Regions from separate parts of the Halobacillus sp. KGW1 genome, predicted to be linked through region 2. Evidence: riboswitches for the same ligand, from Rfam matches in the RefSeq annotation. Region 2 holds a riboswitch; each other region holds the start of a gene.

Region 1 (4,187 bases), on a different contig from region 2:
GCAAAGAATTACGGAGCAGATTCGAAACAGTTTTTCTTCAAAATCGCTCTCCCGGGTTCCTTACCGGTCATGCTTGAAGGGATTCAAATGGGGCAGGCGATCGCCTTACTTACGATAGTGGCAGCGGAAATGATGGGAGCGAATTCCGGTATCGGCTACTTAATCTGGACCTCCTATAAGGCATTCATGTTGAAAGAAATGTTTGTAGGGCTCGTGCTCATCTCGTTCTTCGGCTATTTATTCTCATTAATCTTGAGAGGACTGCAAAGTAAATTACTCCCTTGGCGTTGATGAAGGAGAAAGGGGAAGGTGGAATGGATGCGAAAATTTCCATCAGGGATTTGACGAAAGTATTTTATAAAAAGGAAAGCAGAGTCACAGCATTGGAAGGAATCAATCTGGATATTGCCGATGGAGAGTTCGCCTGTTTAGTCGGACCGAGCGGGTGCGGAAAAACGACACTGCTCAGAATTCTAGCCGATTTGGAAACACCGAGTTCCGGGTCATTCACCATCGCAAGAGCAAAGGAAGACCGGCCACTTCAGTCGATGGTCTTCCAGGAACGGGGGGTGATTCCGTGGCTGACCGTGGAGGGTAACGTCAGTTTTGGTTTGAAAATGCGTCGTGTACCAGCGGCGGTCATCAAGGAACGGACCGCGTATTATTTAGAAAAAGTAGGGCTGGAGCGTTTCGCCAAGCTTTACCCTAGAGAGCTTTCCGGAGGAATGAAACAACGGGTGAGCATTGCCAGAGCATTCGCAAATGACCCGGAAATATTGTTGATGGATGAACCGTTCGCAGCATTGGATGAACAGAATAAATTCATCCTGCAGGAAGAATTACTCAACATCTGGGCCGAAACGAAAAAAACGGTCCTCTTCATTACACATAGTATCGATGAAGCACTCCTGCTCAGCGACCGGATTCTCTTGATGAGTGCCCAGCCGGGGAGGATTGTAAAGGAAAAACGAATCGAGCTCCCCAGACCAAGAAATATGGAGCAGGTCAGGGCTGACCCTGTCATGGCGGAACAATTCGTGGAGGTCTGGAATCATCTTCAGGAAGAAGTGCAACGATCAAGGATTTAAGAAAGGGGAAACATCCCGTGCGTAAATCATTATGGATCTTTATCTCTCTTTTTTTACTTTTGGGTATAGCAGCAGGCTGCAGTGATAAGGAGTCTGAACAAGGAAAGCAGAAAGAAACCGTATCCGGCGATCTGGCTCCGCTTGAGAAGCGTCAGAAGGTAGTTATTGCAGAGGACGGTGCGGCGTCCGGTGCAGGGTTTTACATCGCGAAAGAGAAAGGATATTTCGATGACTATAACATAGACATTGAATTTACGACATTCGCCAACAGTGATGATATGCTGCCGGCGCTTGCTTCCGGTGAAGTGGACATCGCCGGCGGAGTCTCCACCGCTTCGTTCTTCAATGCGATCGCTCAGGGAATCGATGTGAAGATCATCGCTGATAAAGGGCACTATTTCGATGGCAATTCCTACTTCAGTTTTGTTATTAGAGAAGACCTTCAGGATGAAATCAAGGAGTATGCCGATTTTAAAGGAAAACGGATTGCTGTATCTTCAAAGAATGCCGTGGATGATTACATCTTCCATGAAATGCTGAAGCATGCCGGCTTGACTGAGAAGGACGTAGAGGTCGTCTTAATGTCTGATTTCGGTAATATGTTGGCCGCGATGGGGAATAAATCCATAGATGCTGCCCTGCAGATAGAGCCTTTGATAACACAGGGAGAATCGCAGGGGTTACATGTGCGGTTCGGTGATGCTACGGATTATGCTCCAGAAGCACAAATCGCGATGGTTCTAGGCTCACCGGAATTTGTTGAAGAAGAAACAGACGTATCGCTCCGCTTCATGGCTGCTTATTTGAAGGGGGTACGCGATTACAACGATGCATTTCTTCACGGCGAGGGGCTTGATGAAGTCATTGATATCATGACAAAACACACCGCTTTGAAGGATCCTGAAATATGGAAGAAAGTCGGCGTGACAGGACTGGATCCGGACGGCAGTATGTTCGTGGAGGATATTAAAGATCAGTTCGACTTTTACAACTCCAATGGTGCCATCATCGGCGATGTAGATTTCGATGAGGCTGTAGACCCTTCTCTGGCAGCCAAAGCCGTGGACATTATCGGAGAGTATGATAAAAAGTAACATTCCAAGTTTTTCTCTTGTCAGAGAGAAAAAAATGATGTAAAGTAACGAGAGACTCAATTGAATAGTTCTTATCAAGAGAAGTGGAGGAACTGGTCCTAAGAAGCTTCAGCAACCACCAACACAGTTGGCCGGTGCTAAATCCAGCAGGTTTTAGACCTGACAGATAAGAGGGGACGGAAACAAAGAAGCCTTCTTATCCTAAAGAGGGCTTCTTTTTTATTTGTTTGGCCTGGTCTTGTCTGTATCACAGAAACATTCATGAGTTCACCAAGAAGGAGGCAGAAAAGATGACAAAACCGAAAGCAAATATTTTTGCACTTATTCCATTTGTAGTATTTATTGTATTGTTCATTGGTTCAGGGATCGTGACAGGTGACTTCTACAAAATGCCTGTACTCGTCGCTCTGTTTGCAGCTATACTGGTAGCGCTGCTTATGGATCGAAAAACAGATTTTGAAACGAAAATCATGACACTCTCCAAAGGGGGAGGACACCCGAATATCATCTTGATGGTTGTGATCTTCCTGCTCGCGGGAGCATTTGCTTCCGTCGCACAGGGAATGGGGGCTGTAGATTCCACCGTCAACCTTGGCCTGAGCTACCTGCCTGGTGGATGGATGGTCGTCGGCCTGTTCGTCATTGGGTGTTTCATATCCATTTCCATGGGTACTTCCACAGGGACAGTTGTAGCTTTAGCCCCGATCGGACTTGGTGTCGCAGAACAAACAGATATTGGTGTGGCGCTGATTATGGGAGCCATTGTAAGTGGGGCTATGTTCGGGGACAACCTCTCCATCATTTCTGATACAACCATTGCAGCTGTTCGAACACAAGGCACGGAAATGAAAGAAAAGTTCAAGGCGAACTTCTTTATCGTTCTTCCGGCTGCCATAGTAACAGCGGTTATTTTTGCAGTATGGACAGCCAGTGCGAGTGCAGATCTTGGGGAAACATACTCGTATAATTTCCTTGAAGTCATTCCATATCTCGGAGTGCTCCTGTTCGCCATCCTTGGGGTAAACGTCATATTCGTTCTGATCGGCGGAACGGTAGCAGCCGGAATTGTCGGTTTGATTCTCGGTAAATTCTCGGGGATGGAACTGATTAACCTGATCGGAGACGGCTTCGCAAACATGCAGGAGTTGTCTATGATAGCTATCCTGCTCGGAGGACTTGTAGAGCTGATCCGTTATAACGGCGGTATTGAGTATCTACTGGAAGCGGTGAATAAACGTGTCCGGTCTAATCGTGGTGGAGAGTTCGGTATCGCCGGTATCGTAACCGCGATCAATTTGTCCACTGCAAACAACACGATTTCGATTATCACGGCCGGTCCATTAGCCAAACAGATCTCTGATGATTACGGCATTGAACCGAGAAGATCCGCCAGCCTGTTGGACATCTTCGCAAGCTCTGTTCAAGGAATCATTCCTTACGGAGCCCAACTCCTTGCTGTAGCCGGTGTGGCATCGATTTCACCTATTGCAATCGTACCGTTTTGTATTTATCCGATCTTAACAGCCGTGTCCGGAATTCTTGCTATTGTCTTCAAGTTTCCTAAGTTTACGGTTCAGAAAGCAGATCCTTCCGCTCAAAAAGGATCCTGATATTCTCTGACTGGAAGAGGCTCCCTGAAATAGGGAGCTTCTTTTTCGTTTGGAAAAGGTGGTATGGCTGGGGGAGAGATCGGGCTCCGGGAGAAGGGACCTTTCCACTGGGCGCCCGGTGAGCGGCCATAAAGGAAGGCGGAGGTAGTTGGTCACTTAATAGATTTTTTCAAATTCGAATGAAATATTAATTCTTTAAATAGTTCATAAATTTGATATTATATTTTAAAATGAATCTATTGTAATGGGGCTATAGAATGGAAAAAACAGTCGAAAAAGAGAGAGAGGGGTCTTATGTGGTATAGACGACTATAATTATATTCGGTACGCTTTTACTACATATTGTAAACGCTTCCATAATAAAGACTCTCATCATGATCCGCCATTGTTGGGAA
Region 2 (4,187 bases):
CGTACACCGTTCCATCATGGATAAGCTTGGCTTCTTTTCCTAACGATTCTGCCTTCTCTTCACTTACAGGCAGCGTAATCGGAATGCTCCAGGGTGTCCCGTCTTTCAAACGCATCGTATCGACGACGGATTCATAGTCTTCCTTGTTCAGGAACCCTTCCAGCGGACTGTATGCTCCGTTACCGATCAGCTCCACGTCACTGAGAGCCATTCCATCCAGTTCGATACTGTCCTTCGGTAAATCCTCCGGTGTTTCGTTCCATCTATTGATTAACTTCCCTCCATGGGGTTTAATGACTGCCATTTCATACATCCTCCTATTAGTTCGTTTCGATTAGTTCGTTTCTGATGGGCCCGGGGTGTGAAGACCACACTCCGTTTTATTAAATCCTTTCCAGCGGCCGGAGCGGTCGTCGCCGACGGCCTGGGATGTACAAGGAATACATCCTACACTTGGATAGTTTTGGTCATGCAAAGCATTGTAATCCAAGCTATTTAGTCGGATATAATGCCATACGTCGTCCCAAGTCCAATGTATCAGTGGACAAACTTTCACGGACTTAAACCGTTCATCTTTGTTGATGAAATCCGTCTTCGCTCTGCTCGGGGACTGTTCTCTGCGCAGGCCGGAAAGCCAGGCAACCGCACCGGACAGTGCCTCTTCCAACGGTTTGATCTTCCGGATGTAACAACACTGGTCCGGCTGTCTCTTCCACAAAGCGGAACCATGCTTTTCTGCCTGTTCTTCCACTGTAAGCTCCGGTAATTTCATATGAATATGAAGCGCCGGATACCGCTTCTTCACTTTATCAATCAAATCGTAGGTTTCCTGGAAGTGAAGACCTGTGTCGAGAAAAACGACATCCGCATCCGGTTTGACCTGCGAAATCAGATCGATGAGTACCATTCCTTCTGCGCCGAAGCTGCACGCATAAACCACGTCAGAACCATACTGGTCGTATGCCCATTGAATGACCTTTCTCGCGCCTTTCGTATCATCCTCTGGCTGATCATTTTTGAATGGATCACCGGAAAAATGCTGGTACGTAAGTAAGTTTCCCATACACTCGCCTGCCTTTCTCCAAATAAAAACGCCCCTCTTCCGGAAAAGAAGAAGGGCGTCTGAAAGTAAGATACGTCCTTCTTATCTTTCCAAATGCTTTCAGCATCTGCTGGAATTGGCACAGCGTCTAACTTTAACGGTTAGACCCGTTGCCGAGGCTTCGTTGGGCCAGTCCCTCCACCTCTCTAGATAAGAAAAATTAGTCGGTTGGATATTTCAAAAAAACTAATTGATTCAAATAGTAGGCTTCTTTCTAAGATATGTCAACAGGTTTTTTAAAAATTACAACTTTTCTGTTTTTAATATTGACAATGGTCCCCCTCTGCTTTAATTTGGTAAGTAATCAAAGCAAGATACTATATCCTTATGAAGAGCCGGGGGAGGAAACTGGTCCAACGATCCCGCAGCAACCTTTTAAAGGTGCTCCATCCAGCAGACATTGTCTGAAAGATAAGGAGAGGAACGAAAGCCTCTTCTGTGTGAAGGGTTTTTTTATTTTTGTAGAAAACCTCTTCACACATAAAACCAAGTATTCTCATATGATTAATCATACACCATATGGGAGCTGGAATTAAAGGGTAAAAGGAGAGGTTGGATTGAATAAATTAATTGTTTTCGCATTAGTGGGATTTTTTGCTCAGTTAGTCGATGGTGCTCTCGGCATGGGCTTCGGATTGACTTCCTCAACGATTCTGCTTGCCTATGGACTTGCTCCGGCAGTAGCTTCTGCATCCATTCATATGGCTCAAGTGGCAACGACGGCCGCTTCCGGCTTCTCTCACTATAAATTCGGGAATGTCGATAAGCGTCTCGTCGTTATTCTGGCTGTTCCCGGTGCCATCAGCGCTTTTCTCGGTGCAGCTGTATTAAGCTGGGTTCCAGGAGAAATTATCCGACCCTACATATCACTCTTCCTCCTCGTATTAGGAATCTATATCATCATTCGTTTCCTTACCATGGGACAGAAGCGGCCCCAGGAGAAGCGGCCTTTCAAAAAGAGCTTTTTGTTTCCACTTGGATTTATCGGAGGTTTTCTTGATGCAGTCGGCGGCGGCGGGTGGGGACCAGTGAATACGCCCGTTCTCCTGGCAAGACAGAAGCTTGAACCCCGAAAAGTGATTGGAACGGTAGATACCAGCGAATTCATCGTCACTGTTTCTGCGACCCTCGGGTTTCTTATCTTTCTTGGCTGGGAGCAATTCAGCTGGCTGCTCGTATCTGCGTTTGTGATCGGCGGGGTTATTGCGGCCCCCCTTGCTGCCTGGCTTGTGAAAATAATGCCGTCTCTCGTATTAGGTGTCCTCGCCGGTGGATTCATCGTTTTGACAAATATCCGAACGCTTTTGAATACAGTAGAGCTTGGAGACACCTCCATCGCCATTATTTACACGGCTTTAGTCCTTGCCTATATCTGCATGGTTCTCTTGTCCATCCGCAGAAACTTCCGGCTTAAGCCGGCAACCAGGTAGCAGGAACAGTGTTGTCCTGAGCAGCACGCTTTTATGATAATATAAAAAAAGAGATCAGAGCTGTATGCTCTGATCTCTTTTTCTATATTTTATTCAATAGAGAAGATATAGGAATAAATCGGCTGTCCACCTGTGTGAACTTCCACTTCCAAATCTTCAAACGTATCTTCAATATACGCTTCCAACTGACCAATTTCATCTTCTTCAACTTCTTCACCAGTAAGAATGGTCAGGATTTCATCTTCATCCTCATCGATCATCTCGCGAAGCAGAGCCTTCGCTGCCTCTAACGCTTCTTTTGCCGTTGTTTGTATTTTACTTTCCGCGATCCCCATAAAATGGCCTTTTTCAATGGCTAGTCCATCGATCTGGGTATCTCGTACCGCATACGTAACCTGTCCGGTTTTCACTTCGGACATCAGCTGGCTCATTTCCTCTTTATTCGTGTCAAGATCCGCTTCCGGATTAAATCCTAGAAGAGCACTCATTCCCTGCGGAATGGTCTTCGTCGGAATAACGGCTACTTCCACATCAGCAAGCTCGGCCGCCTGTTCCGCCGCCATCACAATATTCTTATTGTTCGGGAGAATGAGCACACGGTCTGCATGGGCTTCCTTGATCGCTTCCGACAGATCCTGGGTACTAGGGTTCATCGTTTGTCCACCTTGGATGACAACTGTCGCGCCGAGGCTTTCGAACAATTTCCTGATCCCTTCCCCCATACTTACTGTGACGATACCGTATGGCGCTTTCTTTTCCTGCTTAGCGCCTTTTTTCTTGTCTCCTACAATAGATGTATGCTGTTCACGCATATTCTCGATCTTCATGTTAATGAGACTGCCGTACTTCTGACCGAGCGTCATCGCTTCGCCGGGATACTCGGCATGAACATGCACTTTAATTAAGTCTTCATCGGAAACGACTAGGAGGGAATCACCAATTTCGCTGAGCTGGTTGCGGAATGCATCCTCATCATAAGGGTTTTCCGCAAGCTTGTCCTCTTCGAATTTCACCATGAATTCCGTGCAATAGCCGTATTCGATATCTTCCGTATTCATGAAATCCTGAGCAGATTTATGATGTTCTGCATTGACCATATCATCCATGGATACGGTTTCCTGAACTGCCGGAAGTTCTTCCCCTTTCAAGGAAGCAAGAAATCCTTCATAAATGGTTACAAGACCCTGGCCGCCACTGTCCACGACTCCGACTTCCTTTAAAACAGGAAGCAGTTCCGGGGTCCGTTTAAGCGATGCTTTCGCAGCTTTTACCACTTCTTCCATAAACGGAATGAAAGCCGTGTGCTTTTCTGCAGCTTCCACCGAACCTTCCGCTGTTTCACGAGCTACGGTAAGAATTGTTCCTTCTACCGGTTTCATAACCGCTTTATAGGCTGTATCCACGCCGCCTTCAAGAGCCGCCGAGAAATCTTTCGTTGTCAACGTTTCCTTATCTTCATTAACTTTTGAGAAACCACGGAAGATTTGAGAAAGGATGACACCGGAATTCCCACGGGCGCCCATAAGCAGTCCCTTGGACAGTGCTTTCGCCACTGCCCCTGCATGATTTTGATCTACGGTTTTCACTTCCTCCGCTCCGGAGGTCATGGATAAGTTCATGTTCGTTCCTGTATCTCCGTCTGGTACGGGAAATAC
Region 3 (4,187 bases), on a different contig from region 2:
TTTCAGTACGGACAGGTGGGAACAGGCGCTTGTCTGACATGATCGCGTTGGATCTTAATCATGTTCAGACCATGTCTCTTCCGGCATGGTCTGTTTCTTTATAGAAGGTGATGCATATGGATGGAGAGCGAATCGTCATTGTCGAAGGGATAACCGACAAGAAGAAACTGAAGAAAGTGCTGGATGAAGAAGTGGAAATCATCTGCACGTACGGCACCTTAGGAATCGAGCGGATGGAGGAGATGATTTTCAACCACAACCTGGATGATCGCAGGGTATATATTTTAGTGGATGAAGACGATTCGGGCTACAAACTAAGGAAGCAGTTGACCGAAGAGCTTCCGCACGCCGAGCATATTTATATCGATAAAGCCTTCCGGGAAGTAGCAGCCACGCCTGAACAGGAGCTCGCCCGAGCATTGTTGAACCACCATTTTCAAGTGAAGTCCATTTATCTGATTTAGGAGGAAGCTTGTGCAGGAACTTGACTCACAGGAGTGGACCGAGCAGTCGAAGCAGGACCGATACACGTTGTCGTTCATTCACAGCCCTTTTTGTGCTACCTGTCATTTAGCAGAAAAGATGCTGAGGACGTTGGAAGAATTGTATAACGAGGAAGTATTCATAAAAGTGAATGCTTCCTTGAACCCTTCCGCTATGGAGCGTTTTCAAATTGAGAGTGTTCCATGCCTTTTAATCATGAAGAACGAACAAATCGTCAAAAAGGTGTATGCGTTTCAATCGGTCCCTCATATGTATGAACAAACAGCTGAATATGTAAAACAATAAGCTAATTTCCCGGGAAATGACGAAGGAAAGCCTTGTTGGTAAACAGGAAAAACGCCCCCTTTGCAAGAATGTCTAAGCAAAGGGGGCGTTTTAGGATGGTGGAAATGATGAAGACTTGGATAGAGAAAGTGAACCATAGGAACGATCTGATTCCATCTTGGCGGGAAAGAGAGATCCATGTAGCTTTTCAGTCCAAGAATAATTTATTTACTTTCCTCATCACTCCGGCGGGGATATGTCCTGATGTGCAAAGAACGGATGATGGCACGCTTTGTATCCATGTGGAAGATTCTGTGATGGAGGATCTGCTTGCCGGCAGGGAAAGGCTGACGGCGATGGACGACTCCCTCATCCGAATTCACGGCTCCTTCTCTGATGTGCTTTATTTGGAATCCCTGATGTTTCTTGCTAAATGATTCTTCCCAAGGACTGTGCGATATCGAGAAAGGAAGCTTGATCACCAAACGCTTCGTGGATAAACCCGTTCTGATCGATGATGACCGTTGAGGGTACTCCTCTGCATCCGAACAGGTCATATACGGTCCTGTCCTTATCGGCAAGGGTCGGCTGAGTGAGGAATTCTTTCGTGTAAGCGATGCCCGCTTCCGGACTTCTTTCCCGCCCTGTGACATTGATCGTCAGCATTTTTACTTTTTCTTTATCTGCGTTCTGATATAGCTGTTCCTTCAAAGGAAGATCCCTTCCGCAATCCGGGCACCAGGATGCCCAGAAGGTCAGAACGACGGCTTTTCCTTTATCTTCTCTTAGTTGATAAGTTCCTTGTTTATTTATAAACGGTAATTCGAAGTCGGGTGCTTTTTGTTTCATATCTGCGGCTCCTTTATGTGATTGGACTAAGCTTACAGCAACATGCTACCACATATTGTCCGAGTCCTTCGACCAATGAGAGGCACATGGAAACGACTTATTTTTCTGAAAAACGGAATATTTCCAGTTGACACAATTTTGGTGCGATGCTACAATCCATCTTGTGCTATTAAAATTATACATGCGAATAAGCGAATCTCTTATCCAGAGAGGCGGAGGGACTGGCCCTATGATGCCCGGCAACCGGCAAGCGTACGCTTGACAAGGTGCCAAATCCTGCAGAGTTAAAATTCTGGGAGATGAGAGAACAGAGCGAATACAATAGATGTGCGCTTTTCTGTTCTCCTGAACAGAGAAGCGCTTTTTTTGTCAGGAGGGAAACATCATGATTACTATCAAAGGTCTATCGAAGATTTTTCAGACCAAAGATCGTGAAGTACGTGCGGTGGATGACCTCAGCGTCACGATCAATAAAGGAGAAATCTATGGCGTTATCGGATACAGTGGTGCAGGGAAAAGTACGTTTATCCGGCTGCTGAACAGACTGGAAGACCCGACGGAGGGAAGTATTATCGTCGATGATCAGGACTTAACCACTTTAAGCAAGAATAAATTGCGGGTGGCAAGACAGGACATCGGGATGATCTTCCAGCACTTTAATCTCCTGTGGTCCCGTACCGTCTTTGATAACATCGCATTTCCATTAGAAATAGCAGGGATACCGAAAGAAGACAGGAAGAAGCGTGTCAATGAACTCATCGATCTTGTCGGCCTGTCAGGCAGGGGGAATTCATATCCGTCCCAATTGAGTGGAGGGCAGAAGCAGCGGGTCGGAATCGCCCGGGCCCTTGCCAACAACCCGAAGGTCCTGCTGTGCGATGAAGCGACATCTGCTTTAGACCCGGAGACGACGGACTCGATTCTCGACCTCCTCGTTGATATCAACGAAAAGCTTGGGTTGACCATCGTGCTGATTACTCATGAAATGCACGTCATTCGAAAAATATGCCATCAGGTAGCGGTGATGGAGCAGGGGAAGATTGTAGAACATGGGGACGTGCTCGATGTTTTCCTTCGTCCACAAAAAACGGTGACGAAGAAGTTTGTTGATCAAGTAATGGGAGATCCCGATAAAGAGAACTCTCTCCAGTTGATCAAAGACCATTATTCGTCTGGTGAAATCGTCCGGCTCCACTTTGTAGGAGAAAGTACGAATCAGGCGCTGATCAGTGAGATCTCAAGGGAGTTTGCGCTCGATGTCAATATCCTGCACGGTAAGATCACCCAAACACAAAAAGGGGCGTATGGTACCTTGTTCGTGCAATTGGAAGGGGAAGAAAGTGAGAGGCAGCGGGCCATCTCCTATATTCAATCTACATCCGTAGAAGTGGAGGTGAATCCGAATGTTTAATCAACTGTTTCCAAACGTAAGAATGGAAGATATGATCACGGCGACGAATGAGACATTATATATGACTATCATATCTGTGATCGGGACGTTTATCCTCGGCTTACTGCTCGGGCTTCTGTTGTACCTCACTTCTCCGGGAGGTTTATGGCAGAACAAGATTTTAAATGGTATAACAGCTTCGGTCGTCAACGTATTCCGGGCCATACCTTTCATCATTTTGATTCTGTTGCTTTTCCCTTTCACCGACTTCCTTATCGGGACAATCCGTGGACCGCAGGCTGCGCTTCCGGCATTGATCATCGGTGGTGCTCCGTTCTATGCACGCCTTGTAGAAATTGCATTGAAGGAAGTGGATAAAGGAGTGGTGGAAGCGGCAAAATCGATGGGGGCGAAATACTCCACCATTATCTTCAAGGTGCTGCTTCCGGAATCGATGCCAGCTTTGATTTCGGGTATTACTGTTACAGCAATTGCCCTTGTAGGCTATACGGCTGTAGCCGGAGCGATCGGTGCAGGAGGTCTTGGGGACTTCGCGTATTTCTATGGCTTCCAGCGCAGTGATTTCGATGTCGTATTCGTCTGTACTGTGTTAATCATTCTGCTCGTATTCATCTTCCAATTCATCGGGGATTTCATTTCCCGTCGATTGGATAAAAGATAAAACAACCTTAGGAGGAAAATACTTATGAAAAAATGGTCACTAGGTTTACTGGCAATATTGTTCACTGTTGTCCTGTCCGCTTGTGGTTCTTCTGATGAAGAATCCGGTGATTCGAATGAAATTAAGGTGGGGGCTTCCAGTGTCCCACACGCAGAAATATTGGAAGAAGCTAAGCCGCTTCTTGAAGAGGAAGGCATTACGCTGACAATTGAAACGTACCAGGATTATATCCTTCCAAACAAAGACTTGGACGAAGGACGTATTGATGCGAACTACTTCCAGACGATTCCCTACATGGAACTGCAGGAGAAAGATAACGATTACGATTTTGTGAACCTTGGCGGCATCCACATTGAGCCTATGGGGATCTATTCTCAGAAATATGATGATATCAAAGATGTAGAGGACGGAACGACACTCGTCATGAGCCGCTCTATATCCGATCATGGACGAATCCTTGCCCTCTTGGAGCGCGAAGGCCTGATCAAGCTTGACGAA

Evidence for each region. Region 2 has a riboswitch for S-adenosylmethionine ahead of AXG56_RS04135 (sulfite exporter TauE/SafE family protein). Riboswitches for the same ligand answer to the same signal wherever they lie in the genome.
Region 1: it holds a riboswitch for S-adenosylmethionine, as region 2 does, so the genes downstream of both, AXG56_RS15825 (Na+/H+ antiporter NhaC family protein) here and AXG56_RS04135 (sulfite exporter TauE/SafE family protein) in region 2, are expected to answer to the same signal.
Region 3: it holds a riboswitch for S-adenosylmethionine, as region 2 does, so the genes downstream of both, AXG56_RS09355 (methionine ABC transporter ATP-binding protein) here and AXG56_RS04135 (sulfite exporter TauE/SafE family protein) in region 2, are expected to answer to the same signal.

The regions. Positions count from the first base shown of each region.
Region 1 is NZ_LSOC01000004.1:175,889-180,075, reverse strand. It holds gene AXG56_RS15840 (ABC transporter permease) at 1-291, shown strand, start outside; gene AXG56_RS15835 (ABC transporter ATP-binding protein) at 315-1,088, shown strand; gene AXG56_RS15830 (ABC transporter substrate-binding protein) at 1,106-2,182, shown strand; SAM riboswitch class I at 2,251-2,355, shown strand; gene AXG56_RS15825 (Na+/H+ antiporter NhaC family protein) at 2,473-3,792, shown strand.
Region 2 is NZ_LSOC01000002.1:676,092-680,278, reverse strand. It holds gene sat (sulfate adenylyltransferase) at 1-304, opposite strand, end outside; gene AXG56_RS04140 (phosphoadenylyl-sulfate reductase) at 335-1,063, opposite strand; SAM riboswitch class I at 1,142-1,259, opposite strand; SAM riboswitch class I at 1,425-1,520, shown strand; gene AXG56_RS04135 (sulfite exporter TauE/SafE family protein) at 1,660-2,532, shown strand; gene AXG56_RS04130 (DAK2 domain-containing protein) at 2,622-4,187, opposite strand, start outside.
Region 3 is NZ_LSOC01000003.1:67,611-71,797, reverse strand. It holds gene AXG56_RS09375 (toprim domain-containing protein) at 117-464, shown strand; gene AXG56_RS09370 (thioredoxin family protein) at 475-789, shown strand; gene AXG56_RS09365 (hypothetical protein) at 885-1,205, shown strand; gene AXG56_RS09360 (TlpA disulfide reductase family protein) at 1,198-1,617, opposite strand; SAM riboswitch class I at 1,815-1,923, shown strand; gene AXG56_RS09355 (methionine ABC transporter ATP-binding protein) at 2,003-3,028, shown strand; gene AXG56_RS09350 (methionine ABC transporter permease) at 3,021-3,689, shown strand; gene AXG56_RS09345 (MetQ/NlpA family ABC transporter substrate-binding protein) at 3,714-4,187, shown strand, end outside.